Regions from separate parts of the Mesorhizobium sp. M0590 genome, predicted to be linked through region 1. Evidence: riboswitches for the same ligand, from Rfam matches in the RefSeq annotation. Region 1 holds a riboswitch; the other holds the start of a gene.

Evidence for each region. Region 1 has a riboswitch for thiamine pyrophosphate ahead of thiC (phosphomethylpyrimidine synthase ThiC). Riboswitches for the same ligand answer to the same signal wherever they lie in the genome.
Region 2: linked by a shared signal. The riboswitch ahead of thiB (thiamine ABC transporter substrate binding subunit) and the one ahead of thiC (phosphomethylpyrimidine synthase ThiC) in region 1 are both predicted to bind thiamine pyrophosphate.

The regions. Positions count from the first base shown of each region.
Region 1 is NZ_JAMYQN010000007.1:210,867-214,274, reverse strand. Features, by position in the region: gene NKI52_RS14520 (Fic family protein) at 1-980, shown strand, start outside; TPP riboswitch at 1,163-1,279, shown strand; gene thiC (phosphomethylpyrimidine synthase ThiC) at 1,384-3,219, shown strand; gene thiO (glycine oxidase ThiO) at 3,216-3,408, shown strand, end outside.
Region 2 is NZ_JAMYQN010000001.1:311,654-315,061, reverse strand. Features, by position in the region: gene NKI52_RS01610 (ABC-F family ATP-binding cassette domain-containing protein) at 1-555, opposite strand, end outside; gene NKI52_RS01605 (thiamine diphosphokinase) at 571-1,215, opposite strand; TPP riboswitch at 1,343-1,457, shown strand; gene thiB (thiamine ABC transporter substrate binding subunit) at 1,501-2,514, shown strand; gene thiP (thiamine/thiamine pyrophosphate ABC transporter permease) at 2,766-3,408, shown strand, end outside.

The DNA of each region.
Region 1 (3,408 bases):
TCGGCCTTGAACTACCGCGGCGCGCGGAGGCAATCGTAGCGGACGTGCCGCGCGACCTCCTTGCTCGGACCGCCGCCTTTCTTTTGCTCAAAGACTCGCGATCAAGCTATGCGATCGAGGGCGAGCACCCGCCGCAAGATCGCATCCAGCGCTGGGGCCGCGCCATCGGCGAAGCCGGCCGCTGGCCGATCGATCGCGATGAGCTGCTGCGTCTGCAAAGAATTGTACTTGGTGACGCTCGTTTCGTAAGACTTGGCTTCCGAAAAGAAGGAGGTTTCGTCGGTGAGCATGACCGAGACAACGGCACGCCCTTGCCCGATCACATCAGCGCTCGGCCCGAGGACCTGCCGCGGCTAATCGATGGAATGGCGGCGTTCGATCAGGGCCCCGCGCAAAAGCTTGATGCAGTCGTAGCCGCCGCAATCCTCGCCTTCGGTTTTGTCTACATTCACCCGTTCGAGGACGGAAACGGCCGCATTCACCGCTACCTAATCCACCACGTCCTTGCCATGCGCGGCTTCAATCCGCCGGGAGTGGTCTTTCCCGTCTCGGCCGCGATCCTGGACCAGATCAACGAGTACAGGGGCGTGCTCGAGAGCTATTCGCAGCGCCTTCTGCCGTTGGTGGAATGGGAACCGACGCCGCAATTCAACGTCCGGGTGCTGAATGACACCGGTGATTTCTACCGGTTCTTCGATGCAACCCCGCACGCCGAATTCCTCTATGCTTGCGTTCAGCGGACGATCGAACGGGACCTTCCCGAGGAAACCGCATTTCTGCAGCGCTACGATCAGTTCCGGCAGCAGGTGGACGCCTTTATCGACATGCCCGAGCGGTTGACCGATCTGCTCTTCCGTTTTCTTCACCAGAATGATGGACATCTATCGAACCGCGCGCGCGAAAAGGAATTCGCCGCGCTGACCAGTGACGAGGCAGGAAGAATCGAGGCGATCTACGCGCAAACCTTTGGTGCCCATTGAAGGTGTGATCATCAGGATTGATTTTTAGTCCGACGGTTTGCGATTCCCTTGTCCCTGCCTTCATCTCCGACGCTTGACTTGTCGCCGAGACATGCACGATTTTTTCCGCACGGTCTGACCGGCCGCCGATCAGCCGCGGCCAGAACGCGCTTGACAAACCGGAGCCGTCCCGTCCAACCTCACGCATTCACCAGGGGAGTCCCGGCAAGGGGCTGAGATACTGCTGGCATTCGCGGCGCAGTGACCCGTTGAACCTGATCCAGTTCATACTGGCGTAGGGACGGTGCAAGCGCTTTGCGGGAGTTTACGCCCGAGGTCCTGTTTCAGCAGGTCGCTAGAAGCGTCTTTTCATCCTTCCGGCACAGAACTGGGTCTCCAATGCAACGAGCAAAGGAGCCTCAAGATGAATGCCCTCACCCCCGCCGTCTCGACGGGACCGCTGCCTGCCTCACGCAAAATCCACAAATCCGGTACCATCCACCCGCAGCTCAGGGTGCCGATGCGCGAAATCTCCGTCCATCCGACGGCAGGCGAGCCGCCGGTGACCGCTTACGATCCGTCCGGCCCCTATACCGACCCGACTGTCGAAACCAGCATCGAAAACGGCCTTGCACGGCTTCGCCATGAATGGGTCACCGCGCGCGGCGATGTCGAAGCCTATGACGGCCGCCACGTCCGGCCAGAAGACAATGGGTTTGCGGCGGGCGAGCGCCTAACACCGGAATTTCCAGTCCGCAACCGGCCACTCCGGGCCCAGACCGGCAAGGCGGTGACACAGCTTGCCTATGCGCGCGCTGGCATCATCACGCCCGAAATGGAGTTCGTCGCCATCCGCGAGAACCTTGGTCGCGAGATCCTGCACGGCAAGCTTGAGCGCGACGGCGAGGCCTTCGGCGCGGCGATCCCCGACTTCGTCACGCCTGAATTCGTGCGCGAAGAGGTAGCGCGCGGACGCGCGATCATTCCCGCCAACATCAATCATCCCGAGAGCGAGCCGATGATCATCGGCCGCAATTTCCTGGTGAAGATCAACGCCAATATCGGTAATTCCGCCGTCACCTCCTCGATGGCGGAAGAGGTCGAAAAAATGGTGTGGGCGATCCGCTGGGGCGCCGACACAGTGATGGACCTATCGACCGGCCGCAACATCCACAACATCCGCGAATGGATCGTGCGCAATGCGCCGGTGCCGATCGGCACTGTGCCGCTCTACCAGGCGCTCGAAAAGGTCGGCGGCATTGCCGAGGACCTGACCTGGGAAGTGTATCGCGACACGCTGGTCGAGCAGGCCGAACAGGGCGTCGACTATTTCACCATCCATGCCGGCGTGCGGCTGCACTACATCCCGCTGACCGTTGACCGGGTCACGGGTATCGTCTCGCGCGGCGGCTCCATCATGGCCAAATGGTGCCTGCACCATCACCGGGAGAGCTTCCTCTACGAGCGTTTCGCTGAAATCTGCGACATCTGCCGCGCCTATGATGTGTCCTTTTCGCTCGGCGACGGCCTTCGTCCCGGCTCGATTGCCGATGCCAACGACGCGGCGCAATTCGCCGAGCTGGAAACGCTCGGCGAGCTGACGCAGATCGCCTGGGCGAAAGATTGCCAGGTGATGATCGAGGGGCCCGGCCACGTGCCGATGCACAAGATCAAGGCGAACATGGACAAGCAGCTCGCCGTCTGTGGCGAGGCGCCGTTCTATACGCTTGGACCGCTGACGACCGACATCGCGCCGGGCTACGACCACATCACTTCCGGCATCGGCGCGGCGATGATCGGCTGGTTCGGAACGGCCATGCTCTGCTACGTCACGCCCAAGGAGCATCTCGGCCTTCCCGACCGCGATGACGTCAAGACCGGCGTGATCACCTACAAGATCGCAGCGCACGCGGCCGACCTGGCGAAGGGCCACCCGGCGGCGAAAGTCAGGGATGACGCCCTTTCCCGCGCGCGCTTCGAGTTCCGCTGGGAGGACCAGTTCAACCTGTCGCTCGACCCCGAAACCGCACGGTCCTTCCACGACCAGACCTTGCCCAAGGAGGCGCACAAGCTGGCGCATTTCTGCTCGATGTGCGGACCGAAATTCTGCTCGATGCGCATCTCTCACGACATCCGCGCCGAGGCACAGAAAGAGGGCATGGCGGCGATGGCGGCGAAATACCGCGAGGGCGGCGATCTCTACGTGCCAGCGGACGAGACCGGCGCACCGCTCACGCCTCAGCCAGGTAAGCCATCATGAAGGTGCTGATAAAGGGGGCCGGCGTCGCCGGCCTCACCGCCGCCTTCGAACTCGCCGCCCGCGGCGCGACGGTCACTGTCGCCGAGATCCGGCATGGCCTTGGAGGCAATGCGTCGTGGTTCGCCGGCGGCATGCTGGCGCCATGGTGCGAGCGTGAAAGCGCCGAGCAGCCGGTGCTGGACCTTGGAC
Region 2 (3,408 bases), on a different contig from region 1:
GGCGCGCGACACGCGTTCGAGAAAACGGCGGTCATGCGAGATGACGACCAGTGCCGAGGAGGTGCGGGCAAGCTCCTCCTCCAGCCATTCGATGACCGAAAGGTCAAGATGATTGGTCGGCTCATCGAGGAGGAGAATGTCGGGCTCCGGCGCCATGACGCGGGCGAGGGCGGCGCGCCGCGCCTCGCCGCCGGAGAGATCGTTCGGCCGTTCCTCGCCGGTCAGGCCGAGATGCTCCATCAGATAGGTGGCGCGGTAGGGATCGTCGGCCGGCCCGAGCCCCGCCTCGACATAGGCGCGGACAGTCGCAAAGCCGTCCATGTCGGGCATTTGCGGCAAGTAGCGCACGGTCGCCGAAGGCTGGCGGAAGACTTCGCCGTCCTGCGGTTCGATCAGCCCGGCGGCGATCTTGAGGAGCGTCGACTTGCCAGAGCCGTTGCGGCCAACCAGGGCGATCTTGTCGCCAGCAGAGGCCGTCAGGGCGGCACCGTCGAGCAGCGGCGTGCCGCCAAAGGTCAGCTTTATCCCGTCGAGATTGAGAAGCGGCGGCGCCATGTCGGCTTTCTGGGCTCAGCTTTCCGGAAGAGGATAGGGATGTGCGAGCAGCAGCGCGCGGCCGCTGGCCAGCGCGATTTCCAACCGGCCCCTGACCTCGTTGGAAATGGTCAGCGACGAGCCGAACGCAACCTCGACATGGTCGAGCGGCCATTTGGCGCCGGTGACTGTCAGGCCGGCGAGATCCGAAAAGCCGAGCACCGAAAACAGCGTGCCGTCGGCATAGTCGAAGCCAGTCTTTCCCGGCAGCAAGGGAATGCCTTCCTGTGCGCCGCTGGTCAAAAGCACTTCCGTCCCGCCTTCCGCCAGCCGGATGCTTAGCGCCAGATGCAGGAAGATGTGGTCGGTACGTTTGCCGCCGAAGGCGCCTGCGAGCACAAGGCTGGTCGCACCACGTTCGAGTGCGGCGGCGATAGCGAGTTCACCGTCGGTCTTGTCCTTTTCAGCGGGAAACACCTGCCGTGGCACGGCGGCCAGATCTTCCGGCAAATCGGCAGGCACCGAATCGAAATCGCCGACCCAGAGTTCCGGCCTCAGGCCCAGCATACGGGCATGGCCGATGCCGGCGTCGGCAGCGATGACACGCGAGCCTTCGACCTGGCGGTCGAGCAGCGGCGTGCGGATGAGATCGCCGCCAAGCAGGATGGTGAATGTGCTCATATCTCGTGGCCCTTACCAGCCCTGCCCCGGAAACGGAAGATGAAACGGCAGACGAAACGGAAGGCTGGGCTTTGGATGCCCGGCAAACTTCCGCTTGCGCAGCACTTCGGCCGGGCCTATGTGTCGCAACGCTCTAACGGGGTGCCGGACGCGATCTTCGCGGACCGGCTGAGAGGCAAGACTGCCAACCCGCTGAACCTGATCCGGTTTGTACCGGCGGAGGGATTAGACGTTTCGGACAGCCCGACGCCTCAATTCCTTTCAACGCGAACGAAGGAGGCGCCGATGCGCAGTTTTTTCCACTCTCTTGTCTCGATTGTCCTGCTTGCGGCATCCGCGCTCGCCCTGCCAGGGCAGGCATCGGCACAGGATAGATTGACGGTCTACACCTATGAAAGCTTCACCGCCGATTGGGGTCCGGGACCGGCGGTGAAGAAGGCCTTCGAGGCCGAATGCAGTTGCGTCGTCGAATTCGTCTCGGTCGCCGACGGCGTGGCGCTGCTCAACCGTGTGAAGCTGGAAGGCGCCGCGACCAAGGCCGATATCGTACTTGGCCTCGATACCAACTTAACCGCCGACGCCAAGGCAACCGGCTTGTTTTCGCCGCACGGCGCCGTGTCGGGCGTCAATTTGCCGGGCGGCTGGAGCGACGATATTTTCGTGCCGTTCGACTATGGCTATTTCGCCGTCGTCTACGATACCGAAAAACTGAAGAGCCCGCCGAAGAGCCTCAGGGAATTGGTCGAGGGCGATGCCGGAGAGAAGATCGTCATCCAGGATCCGCGCACCTCGACGCCGGGCCTTGGCCTGCTGCTGTGGGTCAAGTCGGTCTATGGCGACAAGGCGCCGGAAGCCTGGGCCAAACTCAAGGCGAAGGTGCTGACGGTAACGCCGGGCTGGAGCGAGGCCTACGGCCTGTTCACCAAGGGCGAGGCGCCGATGGTGCTGTCCTACACCACCTCGCCGGCCTACCACATGGTCGCCGAAAACACCGAGCGCTACCAGGCGGCGTCCTTCGAGGAGGGCGAATATCTGCAGATCGAGGTTGCGGGGATCACCACCAAGGGTGCGAAGAACCCGCTGGCAGAAAAGTTCATTGCCTTCATGACCGGACCGAAATTCCAGGATGTCATTCCCGAAACCAACTGGATGTTCCCGGCCGGCAAAACCGACAAGCCGCTCAACCCGGCGTTCGACAAGCTGGTCAAGCCGACCAAGACCTTGCTGTTCAGCCCGGAAGACGTCGCGGCCAACCGCAAGGCCTGGGTCGATGAGTGGCTTGCGGCGATGAGCAAGTAGGGCTCAAGCCTCGTCGGATGTTTGCGCCAAGCCACCCCCCTCTGGCCTGCCGGCCATCTCCCCCTCAAGGGGGGAGATCGGCAGCTTTGTCGCCTCTCCTCGTCCTGCCACTTGTGAGATTGGCGAAGGCGGCTGAGTGCGCAATCTCCCCCCTTGAGGGGGAGATGGCCGGCAGGCCAGAGAGGGGTGGGCTCGGCCATTGTCAGGTATTTCCTTCGATCAACACCTGTCGTAGTGTCGGGTAGCGCGACATGCGTACGCGTCATCCGGCCGATCCCCGCGTCACTGCCGGCATCGTCGCGCTCGCCGCCATCGCGCTGCTGATCGGCGGGGCATTCGCCGGGCTCGTCGTCGAAGCCACACGCGACCTGTCCGGCGCCGCTTCCGCCTTCGATTCCTATCTCCTGCGTGTTGCCCGCTTCACGCTCTGGCAGGCTCTGTTGTCGACCCTGCTCTCCGTCGCACCGGCGCTGTTCGTCGCGCGCGCCCTGTCGCGGCATCCGCGTTTTTTCGGGCGAGGCTTTATCCTGCAGCTTTTCGCCGTGCCGCTGGCGCTGCCGGCCATTGTTGCCGCACTCGGTGTCTTGGCACTCTATGGCCGCGCCGGGTATTTCGCCGGCACGCTCGGCGCGATTGGCGGGCAGAGCTGGCCCGGCATCTATGGCCTGTCGGGCATTCTCGTCGCCCACGTCTTCTTCAACCTGCCGCTGGCGACGCGGCTGTTCCTGGAAGCGCTGCAGACCGTGCCGGCCGACCAATGGCGGCTGGCGAGCCAGCTTGGCATGGGGGCTGCGCCGGCCTTCCGGCTGATCGAATGGCCGCCGCTGCGTGCGGCCTTGCCGGGCGTTGCCGGGCTCGTTTTCATGCTGTGCATCACCTCCTTCACCATCGTGC